3 regions of the Paenibacillus sp. FSL R10-2199 genome follow, and region 2 is predicted to be linked to each of the others. Evidence: riboswitches for the same ligand, from Rfam matches in the RefSeq annotation. Region 2 holds a riboswitch; each other region holds the start of a gene.

Evidence for each region. A riboswitch is a leader RNA that binds a small molecule or an ion and turns the genes downstream of it on or off. The one in region 2 is predicted to bind thiamine pyrophosphate.
Region 1: linked by a shared signal. The riboswitch ahead of NYE33_RS25290 (ABC transporter ATP-binding protein) and the one ahead of NYE33_RS29285 (thiamine phosphate synthase) in region 2 are both predicted to bind thiamine pyrophosphate.
Region 3: linked by a shared signal. The riboswitch ahead of NYE33_RS01950 (ABC transporter substrate-binding protein) and the one ahead of NYE33_RS29285 (thiamine phosphate synthase) in region 2 are both predicted to bind thiamine pyrophosphate.

What each region holds. Positions count from the first base shown of each region.
Region 1 is NZ_JBBOBO010000001.1:5,761,187-5,769,232, forward strand. It holds gene NYE33_RS25270 (amino acid ABC transporter substrate-binding protein) at 1-778, opposite strand, end outside; gene NYE33_RS25275 (DHA2 family efflux MFS transporter permease subunit) at 1,041-2,111, opposite strand; gene NYE33_RS25280 (MFS transporter) at 2,029-2,568, opposite strand; gene NYE33_RS25285 (TetR/AcrR family transcriptional regulator) at 2,976-3,656, shown strand; TPP riboswitch at 3,725-3,827, shown strand; gene NYE33_RS25290 (ABC transporter ATP-binding protein) at 3,955-4,722, shown strand; gene NYE33_RS25295 (ABC transporter permease) at 4,703-5,479, shown strand; gene NYE33_RS25300 (ABC transporter substrate-binding protein) at 5,476-6,573, shown strand; gene thiM (hydroxyethylthiazole kinase) at 6,650-7,447, shown strand; gene thiD (bifunctional hydroxymethylpyrimidine kinase/phosphomethylpyrimidine kinase) at 7,475-8,046, shown strand, end outside.
Region 2 is NZ_JBBOBO010000002.1:262,511-270,556, forward strand. It holds gene NYE33_RS29260 (fumarate hydratase) at 1-1,500, opposite strand, end outside; gene yfbR (5'-deoxynucleotidase) at 1,605-2,231, shown strand; gene thiH (2-iminoacetate synthase ThiH) at 2,330-3,451, opposite strand; gene NYE33_RS29275 (thiazole synthase) at 3,483-4,247, opposite strand; gene thiS (sulfur carrier protein ThiS) at 4,334-4,537, opposite strand; gene NYE33_RS29285 (thiamine phosphate synthase) at 4,521-5,195, opposite strand; TPP riboswitch at 5,309-5,411, opposite strand; gene NYE33_RS29290 (SDR family oxidoreductase) at 5,606-6,478, opposite strand; gene NYE33_RS29295 (NUDIX hydrolase) at 6,688-7,116, shown strand; gene NYE33_RS29300 (amidohydrolase family protein) at 7,222-8,046, shown strand, end outside.
Region 3 is NZ_JBBOBO010000001.1:448,731-456,776, reverse strand. It holds gene NYE33_RS01965 (ABC transporter ATP-binding protein) at 1-120, opposite strand, end outside; gene NYE33_RS01960 (ABC transporter permease) at 210-971, opposite strand; gene NYE33_RS01955 (thiamine-binding protein) at 968-1,261, opposite strand; gene NYE33_RS01950 (ABC transporter substrate-binding protein) at 1,315-2,400, opposite strand; TPP riboswitch at 2,532-2,642, opposite strand; gene NYE33_RS01945 (hypothetical protein) at 2,715-4,115, opposite strand; gene NYE33_RS01940 (sigma-70 family RNA polymerase sigma factor) at 4,109-4,702, opposite strand; gene NYE33_RS01935 (hypothetical protein) at 4,838-6,298, opposite strand; gene NYE33_RS01930 (MFS transporter) at 6,345-7,553, opposite strand; gene NYE33_RS01925 (pyridoxamine 5'-phosphate oxidase family protein) at 7,689-8,046, shown strand, end outside.

The DNA of each region.
Region 1 (8,046 bases), on a different contig from region 2:
CTTCATTCACTGCCTGCACAAGCTCATCGTTACCCTTCAGGAAGACCGCTGCACTATACGAGCCTTCTGCAATCTCATCAACCTTCTTGATCTTGATATCAGGCTTCTGCTTCTTCAGATCCAGGAAGGACAAGCCGTCATTGACGGTTGCATCAATCCGGCCGGAGGTCAGCAGATCAATTGCCTGATTGAAGCCTTCGGTGGATACAATCTCTGCACCGTTATCCGTTGCAATCTGTCCGAGGTTACTTGTCAGGGACTGGCCGGCTTTCTTGCCCTTGAGGTCCGCGAATGATTTGATATCTTCATTATCTTCACTGACGATCAGCACAGCCTTGGATACGATATACGGGTCGGAGAAATCATATTTCACTTTGCGCTCATCCGTAATGGAAACTTCGTTGAAGATCGTATCGAACCGCTTGGCATCCATGCCGGCAAAAATACCGTCCCACTGAGTCTCGATAAACTCGGCTTCCACGCCCAGACGTTTAGTTACTTCTTCAGCAATTTCCACATCGAAACCGGTCAGCTTGCCGTCGGCATCATGATATGTGAACGGGGCATAGGTGCCTTCTGTTCCGATACGCAGCTTGCCGCTGGCTTTGACAGCTTCCAGACTATTCTGCTCAGCAGGTGCTGCACTATCAGTAGCCGCCGCAGTCGGTTCAGCCGCCGCATTGCCGCCTGTTGCTGAATTATTGTTATTGTTGTTGCCGCATGCCGCAACCACGGCCATGGTCAGGAGCAGCATAATTGTCAGACTAAGTTTTTTCATAAGATTAATCCCCTCTCATCTCTCTTTATGTTCCGGACTTGCCGGCAAAATGAATCGTAACACTGAGCTGTTACATCCGTCAATAACTTTTTCCGATAATAAACATCGGATTTATGTTATATAGGTTTTTGATAGTTTAGCTTGCCCCGAAATTGCATTTCTACATCAGTGGAAGACAAACTAAATGATCCACAACGCAAAACAGCGACCCTCCAGTAACGGAGAATCGCCGCCTTACTTCTTATGAATGTGAATGCACCTATTAACCGTGCATGATTTCAGGCAACGCTTTCTCCCTGGAGCCTCCGCTTTCTGGTTTGCGGCCCCTGCGCAGCAGCAGTCCAAGGACGGCGCCGCCTAAAGCTACAAAAATCATAATGTGGAAGGTGTCGGCAAAGCCTTGGGCCAATACAGTCTGCTTGGCCAGCTGCAGGGCTTCCTTCGAGACTCCGTCCACCGTCTGCCCGGCAGCGGCTGCCGCCTCCTGCATTTCAAGACCACGCGCGGAGGTTCTGGCCGTCAGAATCGTAACCAGTGTTGACACTGCAAGTGAGTTAATGACCTGCTGCATGGAGTTGGTGAGTGAGGTTACCCGGTTGACCAGATTGCCTGGCGCCTTGTTCAGCAGATGCGTATTCATCGGCATCATCATCATCCCCATCCCTGCACCGCACATGATTAGCGGAAGAATGAGATCACGGCTCTGGGTGGTCAGATCGACATGGGAATACTGAAACAATGCGCCAGAGACCAGACTGAGTCCGCAAACCACCAGCCAGCGCACCCCGATCCGGTCGAACAGAATTCCGGCAATTGGCATCATCAGCCCGGAAGCAATGGCCTGCGGCAGCAGGGTCAATCCGGTATCAAATGCGCCGAAGCCGCGGGCCTGCTGCAGAAACTGCGGCAGTAGAAATAAAGCACCATATAAGCCGAACTGGGCGATCCACTGCACGATAATTCCGGTGGTGAAATCCACGGATTTCAGAATCCGCAGCTCCAGTAAAGGGGTCCTGGAACGCAGCTCGGCAATGACAAAGGCAATCAGTGCAACAGCTCCCAGAGATAACCCGATTAGCGTTTTGTCCGAGGTCCAGCTCTGCGCACCCTGACTTACACCGTAAGTGAGTGAAGCAAAAGCCAGCGGTCCGAGCACCATTCCGAATTTATCCATGCCGGGAACGGTGTTCTTCGCCGCATTCGGCAGCTTTCGCAGCCCGATCAGCACACAGATAATACCGATGGGGATATTAATCAGGAAGATCCAGCGCCAGGAGTGGTATTCCACCAGCCAGCCTGACAATACAGGACCAATCGCCGGAGCGAACAGCACGGGAAACGGGAATTCCCATAATCCCCATAACAACGCCGACTTTACTCTTCGGAGCCAGTCTGTACACATAAGCCATCCCGACCGGGAGCACACAGCCCCCTCCAAGACCCTGCAATACCCGGAAAACGACCAGCCATTCTGCACTGCTTGGCGTTGCACACAGAATGGAGCCGATCGTAAACACAATAACAGCTGTCAAAAAGACGTTCTTAGCCCCGAACCGGTCAGACAGCCAGCCTGACAGCGGAATGACCGAAGCCTGCGCCAGCATATACCCGGTTACGACCCACTGCAGCGTATGCAGGTCTGTATTGAAATCCACTACCAGTCTGGACAATGCCACATTCATTGCCGTACTATCCAGCACGACCATAAATACGCCGGCAATAATCGCCAGCAGCGGAACTAGAATGCCGGATAACCGGAAATCGGCATCCTGCTTCAAGGTCTGATCCATACTCCTTCTCCTCCTGAAGTGTCCGCTTCAACTACGTTGACCTGCGGGCAGGTTTGTCTATATAATTAGTGAACGGACAATTGTCCGCGTTCGCATTTCATAGTCTACGGACAATTGTCCGATGTGTCAAGCGGAATACGCCAATTCCCCACACTTGATTCGTTTACCGGCAGAATAGAGATTTCTTAGGACGCACTGTAGGCATAAATGTTGTATATTTTGCAGCTTTGATTCATGGATAGCCGGGTTTCCGGATGGATTGTTGTATGAAATGCAAGAATAGTTCTGTTAAACTGCTTGAACAAGCTGAAATAATGCATTTTATACAACAATTTGGGATTTAGGCCGATCGAATGAGGGAAATGTTGTATTATGGGCAGGATTTACTTTATATGAAAGGGGACATCATGAAAAAAACAGAGACAGAAGTTGAACCTGTAACATCAGCTCCGGGGATCATAGAGAACAAAGATAACACAGTGAACACAGACATCGCTGCAAAAGAACCCGCAGATCCTTATATGCAGCGGATACTCGAGGCGGCCCGCCAGCTGTTCACCGAGAGCGGCCTCGAAGCTGTCAGTATGTACGGCATCGCCAAACGGGCTGGTATAGGGCAGGGATCGCTCTACCGCCGCTTCACTGATAAGGGCGAAATCTGTTCGGCCCTGCTGCTGGACAGCACCGAGCAGTTTCTGTCGGGGATGGAACAGCAGCTTGCTGCCAGCGCTGGTGAAACGGCTGCCCTCGCGCATCTGCAGAGCAGCATTGAGCAGGTCGTTGGTTTCATTGAGCAATATGCGGAGCTCTTGAACATGATCAAATCCGAATTCACCGGCAAGAAGCAGCTTACCCAGTTCGAACATCCTTTTTTCCAGCGGCTCGGAGTGATTATGGGTGAACTTCTGCACCGCGCATCCGCGAATGGAGAGATTATCGGGATCGATCCCCGCTTCGCTGCCACAGCGCTGATCTCTGTACTTAGTCCCGATCTTTACCTGTATGAACAGAAACGGAACGGCTCCTCCAAAGAGGAAATCTCGCGGGGAATTGTTGCGTTGTTCATCACCGGCCTCTCCAAGCGCTGAGCACAGGCTCTTTACAACCGGGGAAATTATGGTATATTAAGTAGCAATTACGAATTCAATAGCACCTGTTATTTCACTAGGGGAGTCGGCCGACTGAGACGGAGCTTAAGCTCCGGACCCTTGGAACCTGATCTGGATCATACCAGCGGAGGGAAGTGGAGCAGAATGTATCAGCGGTTCCGCGTCTTTGCAAACTGACTGTACCTTCAGGCCCATTCATTTCCTCCGGAAATGGATGGGTCTTTCTTGTTTTCGTAGCGTAAACACTTTTCCCTAAGGAGGCTTGCTTCCCCATCCTATGATCAACATCGCTAACCTGTCCTATTCTTTCGGCGCAGCTTCAAGGGCTCCGGTCTTCTCCGGAATCTCCATGAAGGTCCGCCGCGGCGAGTTCATCTCCGTCGTGGGTGCCAGCGGCTGCGGCAAAAGTACGCTGTTCAAGATTATCGCCGGCCTGCTGGAACCCGGCAGCGGCGAGGTTGCCCTGCATGGGCAACCGCCTAATAACGCCTCGGAGCGGCTCGGCCAGGTCGGCTATATGCCGCAGCGGGATCTCCTGCTGCCCTGGAGAACCGTACTGGACAATTGCCTGCTGCCCTGGGAACTGAAGCGGAACGGCTCCAAAGAGGAAGCCGTTATTCAGATCCGCAGCATGCTGCAGCAGTTCGGTCTTGGTGATACGGGGGCTGCGTATCCGCATGAGCTGTCGGGCGGCATGCGCCAGCGGGTTGCGGTACTCCGCACCATTGCCGCCGGGAATGAGCTGCTCCTGCTGGACGAGCCGTTCGGGGCACTGGACGCCATAACCAAGCGGGAGCTTCACCGCTGGCTGCTGGAATTATGGTCAGGACTGGACAAGACTGTGCTGTTCATTACCCATGACCTTGAAGAAGCGCTTCTGCTTAGTGACCGCATCTATCTGATGACCGGCAGTGCCGGGGGCGGTATGCAGGAGTTCATCACCGGTCTTTCCCGCCCCAGACATCATAGTCAGAATTACGAACCGCAGTTTGTTGCCCTGCGGCAGGATTTGGAGCTGAAGCTGTATGACAACCGTCTTCTATAGAAGATTGCTGCGGGAGTACAGCCCGGCTATTCTGCTTGTGCTGCTGATTCTTGCGGTCTGGGAAACGGTGTCCCGGCTGGGGCTGATTCCTCCGTTCATCCTGCCGGCTCCCACTGCCATCTGGATTGCTCTGATGGAAGACAGGCATTTACTCTTCGGCGTTCACCTGCCTGCAACGCTGCTTGAGGTACTAACAGGCTTCGCTCTGTCCGTCTTCTGCGGCAGTCTGCTGGGAACGGGCATGCATCTGTTCAGGCCGCTGGCCAAAGCGCTGTATCCGCTGCTGATTATCAGCCAGACGATTCCGCTGGTTGCCCTCTCTCCCCTGTTTATCATGTGGTTCGGCTATACCTTGTGGAGCAAGGTTGCCGTAGTGTTCCTGACCGCCTTCTTCCCGGTGGTTGTCGGCATCTACGATGGGCTGGGCAAGAATACGGAGCAGTACCGCGAGCTGTTGTTGACGCTTGGCGCGAACCGCTGGCAGATTCTCCGCAAGGCTGCTGTTCCGCTGGCCCTGCCGTCCTTTTTCTCCGGACTGAAGCTGTCGGTGGTGTACTGCGTCATTGGCGCTACCATCGGCGAATGGCTTGGAGGCAGCCGGGGGCTTGGTTATTTCAGCCGGAGAATGGCCGGCAATCTGCAAAGTGCCGAGATGTTTGCCGCTGTTGTGCTGCTGTCCGCCCTTGGGATCACTTTGTTTCTGTGTATTGCTACGCTCGAGAAGTTATTTCTGAAGAAAAGAGGACGTTATTCATGACTCCAATCCGCTATAACCGTTATCTCTACACCCGTAGTGCTCAACCTTATAAGTTGCTGCCTTATGTTTTGCTCCTGTCTGTTCTCTTGGTTCTGCCAGGCTGCGCCGGCAATAACGGGTCGGCTGGCAATAACGGACCGGCTGGCTCCGGCTCATCATCGGCATCATCCGCTCCGGCGGCAGCCGCAGACGGTACAGCCCATAAGCTGACGATCATGCTCGACTGGTATCCGAACGCCGTTCATTCCTTTTTGTACGCGGCACAGAGTGAGGGGTATTTTGCCGAAGAGGGGCTTGATGTTGAGATACAGATGCCTGCCGACAGCAACGACGCGCTGAAACTGGTAGCTGCCGGACAAGTCGATCTGGCCCTCAGCTACCAGCCGCAGGTGCTGATGGCCCGGGGAGAGCAGATTCCGGTCAAATCCGTTGCCGCTCTGGTACGGCATCCCCTGAACCATCTCATGGTTTCCGCAGACAGCGGAATAACCCGCCCCGGGGAGCTCTCAGGCAAGCAAGCCGGTTACTCCTCCATTCCGCTGTATGAAGCCATGCTGCACACTATGATCCAATCCGATGGCGGCGATCCCGCCTCCCTGAAGCTGATTGACGTTGGCTTTGAGCTTATCCCTGCCCTATCCACCGGGCGTGTGGATGGAATTATGGGCGGCTTCATCAACCATGAGCAGCTGATATTAGAGCAGGAGGGCCATCCTGTGCGTTCGTTCAATCCGGTAGACTACGGGGTTCCTGATTATTATGAGCTGGTGCTGGTTGCAAGTGACCAGGGTCTGCAGAATTCCTCGGAATATTTCCAAAAGTTCATGAATGCTGCGCGCAAGGGTCAGCAATTCGTCACTAAGCAGCCGGAGCAGGCGCTGAAGCTTCTGCTGAAGCATCAGGATGCCACTGCACCGCTTGATGAAGCCATCGAGAAGCGCAGCCTGGAGATTCTGCTGCCGCTGATGGACGCCGGGTCACAGCCCTTCGGTTATCAGGATACCGCCTCCTGGGAGAATGTGCGCAAATGGCTGAGCGAGGGCGGTCTGCTGGCTGAGGAAGTTGACAGTGCGGATGCTTTTATTAATTTATAGAACATGCTTTCGAAGTTAGTTTTGCGAAATGATCTCAAGGATGCGTATGCTATCAAAACTTTCAGGAGGAATAATCATGTCTTTTCTATCCAAGGTACGGCAGGCAAATCCGCTCGTACATAACATTACCAATATTGTAGTGGCTAATTTCACCGCTAACGGACTGCTGGCGCTGGGGGCTTCCCCGTTCATGGCCGACGCACTGGAAGAGGTGGCGGATGTTGCCGCGATGTCCGGGGCGGTCGTGCTGAACATCGGTACACTGAATGAAGCTATCATCACTTCAATGGTGAAGGCCGGGCAAGCCGCGAACCGGCATGGTGTCCCGCTCGTGCTTGATCCCGTTGGAGCAGGTGCTACACCGTACCGCACTGACGTTACCGCGAAGCTGCTGGGTGAGCTGCAGCTGACCGCTCTGCGCGGCAATGTGGCCGAAGTAGCCAATGTCGCCGGAGAGCGCTGGGCGAGCAAAGGCGTCGATGCCGGAGCAGGTGAAGGCGATGTGATCGCCTTGGCGAACAAGGCTGCGCGGAAGCTGAACTGCGTGGTGATCATCACCGGCAAGGAGGATATCATTAGCGACGGCACGCGCACCTACATCGCCAGCAACGGCCATTCCATCCTGACCCAAGTGACGGGAACCGGCTGTCTGCTCAGTGCCGTAGTAGGCGCATTTCTTGCAGTAAGCGGCGGGAATGCGCTTGAGGCAGCTGCCGAAGCACTCTCATTCTACGGCGTGGCAGCCGAGATTGCCGCAGAAGCCGCGGAAGGACAAGGACCCGGCAGCTTCCAGATGGAGTTCCTGAATCAATTGTCCCTGGTGACACCAGATATCTACAGCAGCCGGTCACGCCTGCAGCTGCTTGAACAATAAAACGCACCTCTTAAAGGAGAATACCCGATGACCCGTATACGTAAAGCGTTAACGATTGCCGGCTCTGACAGCGGCGGCGGTGCCGGTATCCAGGCTGATCTGAAGACCTTCCAGGAGCTTGGAGTCTACGGAATGTCCGCGCTCACAGCGGTCACGGCACAGAATACCTTAGGTGTTCAAGGTGTATATCCGCTGGAGCCGGAAGCCGTTGCTGCGCAGCTGGATTCTATTGGCAGCGACTTGGCGCCAGATGCCATTAAGACCGGTATGCTGTTCAGCAGTGAGATTATCGGTGTTGTAGCGGATAAGGTGACAGCGTACGGCTGGCAGCAGCGGCTTGTGATCGACCCGGTAATGATTGCCAAGGGCGGGTCCGCTCTGCTGCTGCAGGAAGCCGTGCAGGCACTGATTACCGGACTGCTGCCGTTGGCTCTTGTGGTTATCCCCAATCTTCCCGAGGCAGAGATTCTCACGGGGATGAAGATCAATGGAATGTCAGACAGAGAACAGGCTGCACGACTCCTTCATCAGATGGGTCCGCAGTACATTGTTCTTAAGGGCGGACATGATCCGGCAGGCGATCAGCTGGTGGACCTGCT
Region 2 (8,046 bases):
TGCACCGCCAATAGCGTTGAGATAGACGCCGCCGTGTTCGCCTAATGCCTTCAACGTTTTCGGGCCCATCCCGCCTTTGCCGATTACTGCACGGATGCCGAATTTCTTAATGATATCGCCTTGATAAGGCTCCTCGCGGATGCTGGTGGTCGGACCGGCAGCCTTCACATGCCAGCCCTCATCATCCTTCAGCATAACCGGACCACAGTGATAGATGACAGCACCGTTCAAGTCGACGGGAGCGTCGTGATCCATCAGATATTTGTGCAGGGCATCGCGGCCGGTGTGCATCTCGCCGGAGAGAATAACTACATCACCAACGCGCAGGCTGCGGATATCCTCCTCGCTGATCGGCGTGGTCAGGCGGATTTCGCGCGAACCACCCGATACGGCGGAGCCTGCGGCAGCAGGTTCGATTACCTTGCCGTTACCCGGGATAGCAGCATCAGAAGCAGCTTCCCCAGTTCCTGACAAGATGGCCGGAGCCGCAGGAATCGTTGCATCCTCTGGAATCATGCCCTGCGAAATGCCGTCAGCAGCAGAGACAGCTACCGGTTCAGTTACTTGCACTAAGGCTTCTTCCCCTTCTACAGAAATGCCTGTGCCGCTCTCATAGAGCCATTCCTTAATGTCCCCGGTTGCCGGATTTACCAGTATCCCCTGACGGCGGAAGGCCCAGCAATTATATGCCACCGAGACAAAGAAGCTCGCCGGCAGCCGGTTCATCACTCCGATTTTGCAGCCCAGCAGCGTAACTTCACCGCCGAAGCCCATCGTTCCGATCCCGAGCTTGTTGGCATTCTCCATAATGTAATCTTCCAGCTTGCCCAGATCTTGGGTGGGATTCACATCCTCGACCTTGCGGAACAGCTGCTTCTTGGCCAGCTCATAGCCCGTTGTACGGTCACCGCCGATGCCTACGCCAATGAAGCCTGCACTGCACCCCTGGCCCTGCGCCTGATAGACCGAATGAAGAATACATTTGCGGATGCCGTCAAGATCACGTCCGGCTTTGCCCAGACCCTCCAGCTCTGCCGGGAGACTATACTGAATATTCTTATTCTCGCAGCCGCCGCCCTTCAGAATGAGCCTTACATCAATGCCTTCCTCTTCCCACTGCTCGAAATGAATCACCGGCGTGCCTGCACCCAGATTGTCCCCGCTGTTCTCGCCTGTAAGGGAATCTACGGAATTGGGCCGCAGCTTGCCGTTCTTCGTCGCCCGGATTATCGCGCTATGAATATCCTTCTTCATCTCTATCTGATTCACGCCTACCGGCGTATGAATTATAAAAGTCGGCATCCCTGTATCCTGGCAGATCGGCGATACCTGGAGCTCAGCCATGCCGATATTCTGGGCAATCGTGGTCAGTGCCAGTCCGGAGCGGGTCGCCTTGTCTTCCAGCGCACGCCCTTTGGCGACCGCCCGGCGTACATCACCCGGCAAATTCGTGGAGGTCTCTACGATCAGATTATAAATGCTGTCTTCAAAATGCTGCATCTTCATTCAGTCTCCTCTCCATCTGTTTCAAGCTGCCCTAACTCTGTTACAATTAGTTATTATCATATCATATTAAGCCGCTCATGAAAGGGGTTACTTAAAAATTGAACTACCATTTCTCTGCCTATCTCTACCGGCTGCAATATATCCAGCGCTGGAGCCTCATGCGCAGCACCGCCCCGGAGAACGTGGCGCAGCATTCGTTCCAGGTGGCCCTGCTGGCGCACATGCTGTGCACCATCGGCAATGTCCACTTCGGCCGGTCGCTGAACGCCGACCGCGCATCCACAATGGCGTTGTTCCACGACGCCACCGAGGTATTCACCGGCGACATCGCCACGCCGGTGAAGCATAACAACCCGCTGCTGCTGTCCAGCTTCCGCGAGATGGAGCGGGTCGCCGCTGAGCGCCTCGCGGCGATGATCCCGCCGGAGCTGAGCGCAGTCTATGCGCCGCTCCTGCAGCCGCAGGACAGCCCGCCCGGCTCCGAGGATGCCGGACTGCTCCGCTACGTCAAGGCGGCGGATGTGCTCGACGCCTATCTGAAATGCGTCTGGGAAACCGCCGCAGGCAACCGCGAATTCGCGGCCGCCCGGGAGCAGACGGCTGCGAAGCTGCACGGGCTCGCCCTGCCGGAGATGGAGTATTTCCTTACCCATATGGCTCCGGGCTTCGAGCTGTCGCTGGACGAGCTGTCTTCAAGTATGAGTCCTGAGAAGCCAGCCGACTAGCCGGAAACCTTGCGGCCTCTTGAAGAATGCAGCATCGCACCGTCCGTTTAGCCCTGCAATGCAAATAACCCGCCTCACGGCGGGTTATTTGTATCAAGTTAAGGCATGGCTAACGGCTCATCCAGGCTGTCCCAGTCCTTGAACACCGGCTGCAGCCCTTTTGCCTCGAGCATCTCCTTAATCTCCTGCACGCTGCGGTTGTCTGAGATTTCAAACTGCGGGGTGCCGCCTTCCAGAGAATGTCCGCCTACTTCAGTGGATACCCCTGCAGACATCCTGGTGATGCCGAGATGGACCAGATGATCGCGCAGGGCTGCCGGCTCCCGCGTGGACAGTGAAATACCGGAACGCGGCAGAAACAGGCGGTAGGCCAGGATAATCTGCACCAGCGCACGGTCGGTTACATCACTCGCAGGATTAAATTCCCCCAGGTACGGCCGAAAACGGGGAATGGACAAACCGATTTCGCACTCCGGATACTTGTCCTGTAAGTACCTGGCGTGCAGTGCAGTCGCGAGGGCCTCCTGACGCCATTCGTACATTCCCAGCAGGGCTCCGATATTTACCGAGCGGAATCCGGCCAGGCAGCCACGCTCAGGCGCATCCAGTCGGTTGCGGTACACCCGCTTGGGACCCTTCACATGCAGCTGGCGGTAAGTCTCCTGATGATAGACCTCCTGATACAGCGTCAGACCGTCTACTCCTGCCTGTCTGAGGTCAGCGTATTCTTCGGTAGTGAGCGGATTCACTTCAATGCTGACTGAAGAGAAATAGCCTCGGAGCACCTCCACGCAGTCTTTCAGATAACTGACCGGACTTTCATTCCGGGATTCTCCGGTCAGAATCAGAATGTGGCGCAGCCCTGTGGCTGCGATCGTCTCCGCTTCCCGCCGGACCTCCTCCAGTGTCAGTTTTTTGCGCGGAAAATCATAGATAGAGCTAAAGCTGCAGTAGGTACAATGGTTGACGCAGAAATCAGCCAGATACATCGGTGTAAACAGCTGCATCACATGACCGAATTGAGCACGTGTCAATCTATGGGCTTTCTGCGCCATCTCTTCGAGGTAAGGCTCCGCTGCCGGTGACAGCAAAGCCATCAGCCCGTCCTCGTCCAGCTGCTCCAGACGAAGCGCCCGCTTCACATCAAGCGCAGTATACTGCTTCCATACCCCCTCGTAGGGAAGCTTGTCCAGCCGGGTCAGCCTATCATAAAAGCTCATGTCCTTCCTCCCTCTTCATAAACAGCATCAGTCATGCCAGAAATCCGGTCAGCGGCGAAGAAGCTGCGGCTGTCTCTTCCACCGGCCCCAGCCCGGCCAGATAGGCCTTCCGCCCCGCCGACACCGCTTCGCGGAATGCCTCCGCCATCAGCTGCGGGTCCCGGGCGGTGGCAATTGCCGTATTCAGCAGCACAGCGGCTGCGCCCATTTCCATCGCCTCAGCAGCCTCGGAGGGTCTGCCAATACCGGCATCCACGATGATGGGCAGACCCGTTTCTGATATCAGAATCCGGATCAGCTCCTTGGTCTGCAGCCCGCGGTTAGAGCCGATTGGCGCTCCCAGCGGCATGACGGCTGCAGCTCCGGCCGCCTTCAGCCGGAGTGCGGCTGACAGATCAGGACTCATGTAGGGCAGAACTACGAAACCCTCCGCAGCTAGGATTTCCGTGGCTCGGATCGTCTCGGTATTATCAGGCAGAAGATATTTCTGATCATTGATAACCTCAATCTTCACCCAGTCTCCCAGACCCGCTGACCTTGCCAGCCGGGCAATGCGTACCGCTTCCTCTGCGGTGCGCGCACCGGAGGTATTGGGCAGCAGCGTCATGTGGGAAGGAATATGGCTGATAATATTGTCCTTGCTCTCCGGATCTACCCGGCGCAGGGCAACCGTAATGACCTGTGAACCCGAGCGGGCGATCACTTCGGGAATAAGAGTGTTGCGGCTGTATTTTCCGGTCCCGATGAACAGTCTGCTCGTTAAAGTAACTCCTCCAATAATCAAAGGATCCTGCATCATATCGCCTCCTGTGATAAGTCGTTGCCTTTATTTTAATTGCTTATTGCATTCTTGCATCTGCCGCACGCACAGTTACCAGTTACCTAGCCTCCGCCGACAAAATGAACCAGCTCAACTCGGTCACCTTCATTCAGCAATGTATCTTCATAAACCTCTCTGCCGGCAAGCTCACCATTCAGCTCCACAATAACCAGCTTCCCGGTCCACTCAGGCCGGGCCAGAAGATCAGCCAGCGTCCGGCAGCTCTCTTCATACCTTCCTCTGCGTCCGTTAACGGTCAAATTCATTCCAGTTCACCTCCTTTGCCCGGTATGGGGAGTCATTCAGGACTTCAGCATACGCTGCGGCCTGAACGGATGATCTATAGGCCTGAGCGGCGCCAGCAGGGTCCATCGCTCCGCATATCCCGGACATTACGGCTATTCCGGCAGCCCCCTTCGACAGAACGATTCCGGTATTGCCCGGTGTGATGCCTCCGATAGCAATCAGCGGTATACTGCTGGAGCGGACGGCCACTTCCAGCTGCTCCAGGCCCCGTTCCTGCTGTCCGGGCTTGCAGACCGTGGGGAATACATGTCCATACAGACAAAAGTCCGCTCCCTGCTGTCCGGCGCGTGCCGCTTCCTCCGGGGAATGCACCGACCTGCCCAGCCGCAGGCCCGGGGCAATGCCGTGCGCCTTGGCAGGCGGCAGGCTGTGCCAAGCCAATTGGACGCCGGCTGCCCCTGCTGCCAGAGCCACATCAATCCGGTCATTAATGACCAGCTTAGAGGGAGGAACCCCTGCTTGGAGCAACCGCTCAGCGGCAGCCAGAAGCTCCTGTGCGGACAGGGCTTTTTCCCGGAGATGGATATAATCCACCGTGGTATGTACAGCAGCAGCCAGTCCGGCAAACTGCTCCTGATTCAGCCTCCCGTCCGAGATCAAATGGAGTTCTTTCAACACCTTCACCTTCCCTTCTATACGGCATTCCGGAAAATACAAAAAGACCGCCCCCTGTATCAGGAAGCAGTCCGGAATATAAGCAGGAATACCGGGTAAGCCGTTACCCCCGCTGCATTATTCATTCTCCACTTCCCTACGCTGGTATAAACCAGATCAGGTTCAAAGGGTCCGAACAGATATGTTCGTCTCAGCCTTGCGGCACCCCTAGTGATCGTTCATATTCTATTGTTCTTGCAGTTTGTATATTAGCATATTATTCCTGTAAGAGCTATTCTTTAATAGATTCAATCATTTGCTCCAAGCGGATGAAGCGGCAAAAAAGCCAGCCTTCCGGCTGACTTTTCATCTGTTGAACGTTTGATTCTTTAAACCAGTATAAACTGATCCGGCTTACATAGCAGTGCCAATGGTCAGCCGTTAACGATCTCGCCGCCGTTCACATGCATGACCTGACCGCTTACATAAGAGGAATCGTCAGAAGCCAGATACACATAGGCCGGTGCCAGCTCCTCGGGCTGTCCCGGACGCTTCATCGGCTGGGTGCCGCCGAATTCACTGACCTTCTTCGCGTCAAACGTAGACGGAATCAGCGGCGTCCAGATCGGGCCCGGTGCTACCGCATTCACGCGGATGCCTTTGTCTGCGAGATTCATCGACAGGGAGCGGGTGAAGCTGAGAATTGCTCCTTTGGTGGACGAATAGTCCAGCAGCTGCGGGCTGCCGCGGTACGCCGTGATAGACGTAGTGTTGATGATCGTGGAGCCTTTTTTGAGATGGGGCATCGCTGCCTTGGTCAGATAGAACATGGAGAATATATTCGTCCGGAACGTCCGCTCCAGCTGCTCGGCGGTAATGTCCTCAATCTTATCCTGCGGATGCTGCTCTGCCGCATTGTTGATCAGGATGTCCAGCTTGCCGAGTCCCTCAATGGTTTTATTAATCAGATCCTGGCAGAAGGCCTCGACCCCGATATCACCGGAGATCAGAATACACTTCCGACCCTCCTGCTCCACCTGGCGTTTGGTTTCTTCCGCATCTTCATGCTCATTCAGATAGGATATCACCACATCTGCGCCTTCTTTGGCAAAATGAACGGCAACCGCACGCCCGATTCCACTGTCCCCTCCGGTAATGAGTGCGGCCTTGCCCAGCAGCTTGCCTGCTGCCTTGTAAGCTGAGGTTTCAAACTCCGGAAGCGGGTTCATCTCGCTTTCAATTCCGGGCTGCTGGTCCTGTACCTGCGGAGGCAGGGTTTTGACGGGTTGTTTGCTGGTGTCTGGCATAATCCATTCTCCTTTCGCTGTACCGTTATACTGTTTTTACTAATCATGTTAGGTTGGCTAAAAGTCTGGTGTTTATGCATCATACTTGCCTAGCAAAAATCGCTTTACGTTATTTTACTTACCACATAGGGAAGCCGGCCAAACAGAAAATCTTCAGTCCAACGCGTTCCCCGGTCCATTATAGAGCCTGCAGAAGGAGAGTTATCCTCATGTCCAAAAAATCAAAAACCATCATCGTTGCCGTCAAAGGTGTCATCCTGTATCAAGGCAGAATCCTCCTCGTCAAGCGGGCTGCCGCCGATTCTGCAGGTGCCGGAAGCTGGGAATGTGCCGGAGGCAAAATCGAATTCGGTGAAAGTCTGGAGGCTGCACTGGAAAGAGAAATTCTCGAGGAAACCGGACTGGCGGTTACGACAGAACGTATCCTTTACGCGGTAACCCTGCTCACAGACCCTGCGAGACAGGTAGTGATTATCACCTATTTATGCCGCGCAGCCCGTGGCGAAATCCAGCTCTCGGAAGAGCATACCGATTACCGCTGGTGCACCGTGAGCGAAATGAACGCCCTGCTGTCACCGCAGATTATCGCTGACTTTCAGGAGCACGGCATTTTTGAGCTGGAAGGGTTGTTACGGTAAGTAATGAACGGTTTCTACAAGAATATTATATATATCCGGACATTTTTATATCCTATACTTTTTCTTGGAAGACAACCATCTTCACTGGAGGGTTCACTATCTGCAATGGGAAATGAAAATGAGATTATACGATTGACTAACGCGACGTTAATCGACGGAACGGGGCGCCAGCCGCTGCACAATGCAAGCATTGAAATTGTTAATGGCCGGTTCGGCATGGTTGCCGGGCAAGGGAGCAGCGGGCTGGAGCATGACTCAGTAACGGAGATAGATCTTGAGGGGATTGTGGTCCTGCCGGGATTTATTCATACCCATGCACACACCAGCTTCAAATTCATACAGAACGAGCCTCTTCACGGGTACCATAAGGAATATTTAGCCGCCTGTCTCTCAGAAGGAATAACCACGATCCGTGACGAGGGGATGACTACAGCCGCAACGCTTGACGATGTGACGGCACACACACAAGCACTGGACCGCGGATCTTTTCCCCGAATAATCACAACCGGCAAAGTCTTCACGGCTCCCGGCGGGTATGGCGGGCAGGCCCCTATCGGAGTTGGAAGTGCGGATGAAGCCAGATTGAAGGTCCGCGAGGTATTAGAACAAGGGATACATTGTATCAAAACAGCGCTTGAAGACGGTTACGATTCCAGTACAATCGGACTGCCACAGCTGAATCAGGAGCTTCTGGAGAGCATCTGCAGGGAAGCCCGGAGGATGGGGGCTTATGTGTCAGCTCATGTAACCAGTGCACGCAACCTTCAGATTCTGGTGAATGCGGGGATTAACGATGCTGCGCATATGATTTACGACCGGCTGGACGATGACCTGATCCAGCAAATGACAGCCTCCAGTATCCGGATCGTCCCCACACTCACTGTACTGAAGATGTTTCAGGACAAATTCGGCGCCCCTCTGTTAGAACAA
Region 3 (8,046 bases), on a different contig from region 2:
GTGCGTGAACGATTTGGAGACGCTGCTGACTTCAAGTGCAGGCGGTGCGCTTCTGGGCTCGTCAAGGCTGCTGCCGGGGACGTCCTTCTTGAGCTGTACAGTATTCGTGAGTGGAGACACTTCGGTCAGCTCCTTCTATATAGAATTTTTGTACTTAAGGCTTTATCTCAAACGTGCTCAGTATAGCGTGTATTGTTACCCTGTGCGTGTTAAGCTTCCTTGCGCGGTTTCCAGCGCACGAGCCATTTCTCCAGCAAGGCAATCAGTGCAAACAGCACCAGACTCAGCAGCACAATAATGACAATGGCCACGAACATCCGGTCCGTGCGGTAAGAGGCCTTCTGCAGCAGCATATAATAGCCGATCCCTTTGTCCGCGCCAATCCACTCGGCAACCACTGCGCCCATGACGGCATAGGTCGCGGAGATTTTGAGCCCTGAGAACAGGGAGGGCAGGGAGCCGGGTAGCTCCAGCTTGGTGAAGATCTGCCAGTTGCTTGCACCGGCCATTTTCATATAGTTCAACATTACCCTGTCGCTTTGCGCCAGCCCGCCCATGGCCGCTACGGCAACCGGGAAGAAGCAGACGAGGGTGATCAGGACGATTTTGGGCAGCAGGCCGAAGCCGAACCAGATAATCAGCAGCGGTCCAAGGGCAATGGAGGGCACATTCTGGCTGAGGATCAGCAGCGGGTAGAGCGCTCGCTTAAGCCAGGGCAGCAGATGGAGCAGCAGAGCCACAATGAGGCCGATGCCGGTGCCGACCGGGAAGCCGATCAGGGTCAGCCGCAGCGTTGCGGCCGTATGCGCCCAGATCCCGGAGGCATTGCCGCGTGATTCACGCGCGATATCGGACGGGCTGGGCAGCTGCCAGGCCGGGATATGGAACACCGATACCGCAATTTGCCATGCGCCCAGAAAAAAGATGACCGCCACAAGGGGCGGCCAGATTTGTCTCCAGGTGCTTCTCACGGCCGGTATTTCTCCGTCAGCTTGTCCATGCTGATGCCGCTGGGATTATGGGCGATCTTGATCTGGGAGATCACGCTCGGGCTGCCGGAGGCAATCAGTGCCTCATGCATCTGACGTACAACTTCCAGCAGCTCCGTGAGCTCGCCTTCCATGGTGGTATCAAGCGGATTCACCTGGTGTTTAACCCCCGACTTCTGAATTACCTCAATCGCAGTGTCCACGTAAGGGATCGAATCCTCATTGTTTGGAGCCTTGGGAATTACCTGAATGCTAAGCAGTGTATTAGCCATTTATTATTCATTCCTCTCATGTGAGTTAGTGTCATTACTATTCCAACCGGTGTTTATGGGCCTTCCGGCAAAAATTCATTCGTAAATGTACTTGCGGCATCGAGCGGTTTGTCCAGCAGCTTCAGGCCGTACATCCACTCGGCATAATTCTGCCAGATTTCTAGCTTCTGCTCACCCCAGCGGGCGGCATCGTCCTTGTATTTCGGGCTGAGCCATTTCTGGCTGGCCAGCACCAGCTCGGGATCAAGATCAGGCACGGCATCAGACAGGACCGTGGCCGCTTCTTCCGGATGGTCGATCGCGTATTGGTAACCTTTCGACGTAGCTTTGAGGAAAGCCTTCACCACTTCCGGATGCTCGGCGATTTCCTTCTCACTGGTGGTCAGCACCGGTGTGTAGTAATCCAGCTGCGGCGCATAATCCTTCAGGTACAGCATATCCAGCGGCTCGCCGCGCAGCTCGGCTTCGATCCCGGTCCAGGCGTAGAAGATCCAGGCAAAGTCGATATCGCGTTTCACCGCAGTGAAGAAGTCAGCTTCGCCGATATTCACCAATTTCACTTTGGAGACGTCTCCGCCATCGGGGTCCATGATGGCTTTCATAGCTGCTTTTTCCGCTGGAGAGCCCCAGCCTCCGTAGGTTTTGCCTTCGAAGTCTTTCGGCGTCTTAATGTTGCGGTCCTTCGGAGCGGCAAAGCCGGAGGTATTATGCTGAATGATAGCGGCGATGGAGACGAGCGGCACATCCTGCAGGCGGGCCAGGGTGAGCGCCTCCTGTGCACTGATGCCAAACTGGGCTTCACCGGAAGTAACCATGGTGTCAGATCCGGCAGCACCCGGCTGCACGATCTCCACGTCAAGACCTTCCTCCGCGTAATATCCCAGCTCCTTGGCGGTATACAGGCCGGTGTGATTCGTGTTCGGCGTCCAGTCCAGCGCAATCTTAACCGGGGTCAATTCTTTAGGCGCGTCGGTGGTACTGGCGGCTGCGGTTGCTTCAGGTGCAGCGGTGCTGTTCCCGGCGGCAGGTGTGCTGCCTCCGGCATTGCTGCCCGGGTTGACGTTCCCGTTGCCGCATCCGGCCATCACGAGCACAAGCATAGAGCTGAGCAGCAGCGGTAATACTTTTTTGACTCCCATTTCTCTTCTCTCTCCTTCCAGCAATCCCTAGTCTTCCAAAATTCAGAGTAACCCATACCAAAAAGCGCCCCGGAGACCGGGACGCCAGTTACTTGCGCAAGGTGAGTTCAACTTCAGGCCCATGAAGGGGCTCGGGGTTGAATGAAGATTCCTACGCTGGCATTATCCAGATCAGGTATAAGGGTCAGTATCTTGTGGGATACAATCTCAGCCGGCCAATTCCAGCACCCCTGGTTCTATGAAGTTCACGGGTATTGCTATGTTCTTACGGTGTATTATAGACGCCGCTCTTGCGGTTGTCCAGTCTCCCCGTCCTAATCTTCAAGCTTTAGCGGCAGAATCCAGGGGCCTTTGAGCAGGAATAGAGGCTCCGACATTCTAAAACGCAGCGTATCCGCGCCGGGCTCTGCATCCAGAAGAAGAGTCTTCAAGATTCTTGGGAATGTCTCGGTATCCTGCCAGCCGTATGAATATTTGTCCCCAGAACCCGGATAGCGGATGAAGAAATGCGTCAGTGACTTTGCCGCTCCCGGGTCAAATTTCACATCCACATCTACACTGACAGCCGTTTCGCTGCTGCGTTCAATGCGGGTGAATTCTACCGGGAAACCGGCAATTTCAGCGGTAATATGAAGGGGCGCACTCTCCCCGCTGGCGGGCAGCGGCAGAACGACCTCCCGGGAGAGTGCCTTTCGTTCCGCTATTTCGATGTAAGGGATGACGACCCTGTAAGACTGTTCTTCAGCTGATGCCAATTCCCGGAACGAGAACTCCGACGGGTAGACCATGGTTGAAGGAGGTTCAACCTTTGCTTTGACTCCCTCTGCATTCTCGACATACAGGCCATTCCAGGATACCAGCGGCTCCAATGAATAAGAATGGACGGCAGAGAACGAATCTGAAAGGGCCGGAACTAATTCAACGCGGACAAGTCCGTCATCCAGACGAACCGGAAAAGCCGTAATCCGCACATCCTGGTGCACATCGCTTGCGCCTAAATGCTGCAGATCATCGGCGGTCACCGGTGCTTGAAGCACCAGTGGCCCGACTGCTGCTGCATTGATATACAGAGTAACCGGTTCAGCGGTTTCAAGCTCCAAATTTCCGGGAAGTGCAGCACTGTAGCTTGCATACCAGTCTCCGGATGCAGAAGACCGCATATTGGAAGTAAAGGTATAACGGTCCCCTCCAATGTCTGCCTGAAATTCAGTAATGACGGGAGTCTGCTGTCCACGCAGCGTAATGGTCCCGCTGTTCTCCTGCAGAAGTACGGCATTGACTGTCAGCTTTCCCTTGCCTATGGAAGCAGTGTAGGGCTTCTCCAGAACATAAAGCTGACTGCCCGGGCTGCTCTCCAGAACCGTACCGAAGCCGGGCAGGAAGCTAAGGGCTTGCTTTAGACCTGCCTGGACGTCAGGGGAGAACGCCAGCAGGCCTGCGGCCATAAGGATCGCGGCCGCCGCCGCTCCAATAGCTGCCCGCCGCCGCGGCTTGCGGACAGCAGCAGGCAGTTCAGGCGCCGGTTCAGTCTGAATAAGGTCGAGGGTACGGCTCTTGATCCGCTCAAGCGAAGCAATCTCTTCTTTAGACCCGGGTACGGGGCTTGACTCAGGCTCCGACAGTAATCCGTCCAGTGCAAGTTCAGCCTCGCTGAATTCCAGAAGATCGAGCTGATCAAATATGCTTTTCTCGCCGCTGTTCATATCCTTTACCATGACCCGAGTTCCCCCTTTCCATCTTCGCCAGTCAGATGTATAGCCTGCTTCAGCATTGTCCGGCAGCGGTACAGACGGCTCTCGACAGCTTTTTTACTGAAGCCAAAGGCCGCAGCCAGTTCATCCAGACTCTCGTATAGGTAATACCTGCGCAGAAACAGGCTGCGGTCCGGTTCACGGAGCTGCCCGATATAGCGGAGCAATTCCCCCGTTGCCTCACGTTGTAGAAATTCCTGTTCGGTGTTGGTCCCGCTCTGCATGTTAAGTGCTGCTTCGTTCAGCGTCCTGCCAAGTCCCGGCTGCAATTTACGCCTCAGATCCAGCGCCTTGTATTTTGCGAGCAGGAATATCCAGGTGCGGAAGGAAGCGCGTGACGGGTCGTAACGTCCGATATTGTTCCAGGCCGCCAGAAACACATCGCTGACACATTCCTCGGCATCCTCTGCACTCCCGCAGCCGGCCAGAATACGCCGGACCAGTCTGTGCACATCGGGTCCGTAGAAGTCGATGGCATCCGCGAGAGCTTGCTTATCTTTAGTTCTGAACCGGCCGGGCCAGTCCAGGCTGTCATGATCATTACGCGTCATAGGAACCTCCGGCATTTCTTTTCATTAGTTACCCACTAATAAGTCGTATATGTATTACTACGCATGCCTGCGGGAAGATCACTCAGAAGATTTGTGAAGTGAATAATAAAAAAAGCCGCCGTCACCGGCAGCTCCTCAATCCTTATCATAGAACCGCTTCTTACGGCGGCTGCGTATTCCGTTCCACGCCTCCCTCAGCGTCAGGCCCAGGCTGACTGCGATCCCGGAGAAGGTGAGGAACAGCGCCAGGTACTCAAACGCAGAGTACTCCAGCATTTTGCTCCAATCGATGGGTGCCTTCAAGTCCTCAATGACCTGATTCATCCCGTAAATCCCGCTTATTACCGTAAATACAGTCAGGACCATCAGCAGCGTATCCCGGCGTTTGGCCTGGAATTTATCCTGATACTGGAACAGGTCATTCAAAGTCATCTTCACTTCATCGAACAGGGCGTCATTGCCGTAAACCTTGCGCAGCTGGAAGAAGATCTCCCGTCCCTGCGACTGAGAAATCAGCTCCAGAAAGTAGAATTTGGCCGAGAACTTATTAATCAGGAAGATCAGATTCTCGATCTCGTCATAATCGTGGTTGATGCGCAGCCGGGAATGCAGATTGGCCAGCTTCAGCAGCACGATTTTATGAAAAATACTCAGCAGCAGCCCGTAATAATACTCCCCGTACATCTGGTTAATCAACTGGGTGGCGATGTCGGATTCAGCCCGGCTCAGGCAGCAGAAGGTCTGCTCATTGGTCATATAATAGGTGTCCGGCCCCCAGCGGCTGTAGCAATGTTCAGAGGTATACTGTTCGATATATTCGGGATCGCTGGCACTGGTATAGGGTTTACCCTCCATATTCAGCCCATCCAGCTGGGCGGCACGGTAGCGCAGCTCGATACCGATCTCATCCGATTCTTCCCCGCGGTTGAAGCCATAGAAAGCCTGCACCAGCATCCGTTCATCCACGAAAAAAGGCAAAGTCTCGAAATACGCGCCATCGATCTCCGCAGGGTCAAGAAACGGCTCCAGCCCGGCAACCAGATTCTTGAATACGAAATCCTCCACCTGACCGAAAGACTTCTTATGACAATGGATATAAGTCTGTTTATCCTGATAAGACACATCCTCCAGCGTACGGAAGCGGTCAGCGAATTCCAGCGCAGTGCTGTAGGTGAGGTGCTCCTCCTCTATGGCTACTCGTACAGTCAGGAAGCCCAGCTCAAACGGGCACAGGAACACATCCGTGGACAGCACGCGGAAATTCACGGATTGAAACGGCATTTCAAGCTGGCACTGCAGATTGTTCACCCGGGAAAAGCGGCGGAAGGAATCAGCATCCTTCTCACGAGGAAAGAGAACATGAGCGGCAAACGGCAGGTAGCTGCGCTCCATTTTCTCATGAGACACGCAGTAGCCCTCCCCGTAATAAGCATGCTCAAGATCCTTGTTATCAAGAAAAAAACGCGTAAATCCGCCCTGCTGCAGACGCCCGATCAGCTCTTTGTCCTGCCCGGCCTTGATGGAGAAGGGGAAAATGAATTGCAATAATGCAGTATGCAGTGTGGGTTCGGGTCTCTCGGAGTGCAGCTCAGCCATATAGGGGTTCCGTCCTTATTCACAGGATATTAATCTCGTTGCTATATTACCCGATTTTCCAGGCGGCCACGCTAAGCAGGAATAATACGGCGGCAAAAGCGGCCAGAAGCCCCGATGTCTGGGCCACCTGCATATGGTCCATGGACCAGCCGGTCAGCAGCGGCAGCACCGCGCCGCCGATCCCGCCCGAGGCGATCATGATGCTTGGCGTGGATTCCTCCGCACCGGGCAGCAGCTTGCTTGCGAAGACCAGGGCGATGGAGAAGATGCCGGACATGAACAGCCCGAGCAGCAGAATGACGGTGAATGCGGCAATCCGGTGCTCTGCGAACGGGAAAATAACCAGCAGCAGCAGAGCGGCGAAGCAGCTGATGAGCACATAGATGCGGTAGGAAATCCGCTCGGCAACCACACCGGCGAATAGTCTGCCCGCCGACATAGCCAGCCAGAAGAAGGTAACTGTCAGCGCTGCCGCCGCTTCGCTCATGCCGAGCTTGGCGATGAAGATCGCCGGCATGAAATTGACCAGACTCATCTCGGTACCTACATAGAGAAAGAAGAAGACGATGAACAGGCCAAGCAATACCCACTGTTTACCCTTGTAAGGCAGACGTCCGGATTTGCCGGCGGCGGGTACTGTTGCGGTTGCTGTTGCGTCTGCGGGGGCCGCGGCAGCGGCAGGGCGTGACGGCCGCTCATCCAGCACACGCTGGAGCGGACCGAAGCTGCTCTTCGCCCAGAAGAGCAGTGAAACCAGAGAAAAGGCGGCAACGATCAGAAAAGCCAGCCTCCAGCTGCCGGCGGCAATCAGCGGACTTGCGGCCAGCGGCATGAGCAGCGCGCCTACACCGAACAGCACCTCCAGCCGGCTCATGGCAATTGCCGTCCCTTCGGTGATCGCGGCGATAATAATCGTGCCGATGACGGCTTCGATCATGCCGAAGCCGAAGCCTGCGGCAACCGCAATCACGTACATCCAGCCCCAGGGCGGGAGGAAGGCGTACGCCGTTTCGGCGCAGACCAGCAGCCCGGTGGCGATCAGGATGCCGCCGCGTTTGCCGAAGCGGCGGTTCAGCAGCGGCGAGACCAGCACACCGGCGAGGAAGCCGCCGAACTGGCTGAAGATCAGCTCGCCCCCGGCACTGTAGCTGCGGTCATAATGCTGGAGCAGCACAGGCAGAATAGAGCCCAGCACCACATGGGCAAGGCCGATGACGAAATAGGAGAGACAGCCGATCCAGATTAATTTTTTCAAGGGGAGAAGACTCCTTCTGGGTGAATTTATGAACATAGTCCGGGATTCATTATGAACCGAACGGGTACACTATAATAAGCACAGTTTTTATAATAAATCCAAACTGCGGATGTGAATATATAAACTTATATTCACATGAATTCGAAAGGAGCTTTCTCGTCAATGGATAACAAAGAGCTGGAGAAAACGATCATACAGGTGCTGGATGACAACAAGTTCGGGTCCTTCGGCACGATAGAAGCCGGCAACAAACCTAAGGTGCGTTATATGGCGGTATTTCATGACGGATTGAACATTTATCTGGCTACGAACCGCAAGACCCATAAGGTAGAGGAGCTTAAGGATAATCCGAATGCTTGTCTGCTGCTGGGTTACGAGCAGGGCGGCGGCAAGGATGTGCTGGAGATTGAGGCTACAGTAGCTGTCACCAAAGATGAGGGTTTGCGTTCGAAAGTATGGAACACTTCCTTGGAGCAATGGTTCAAGGGACCGG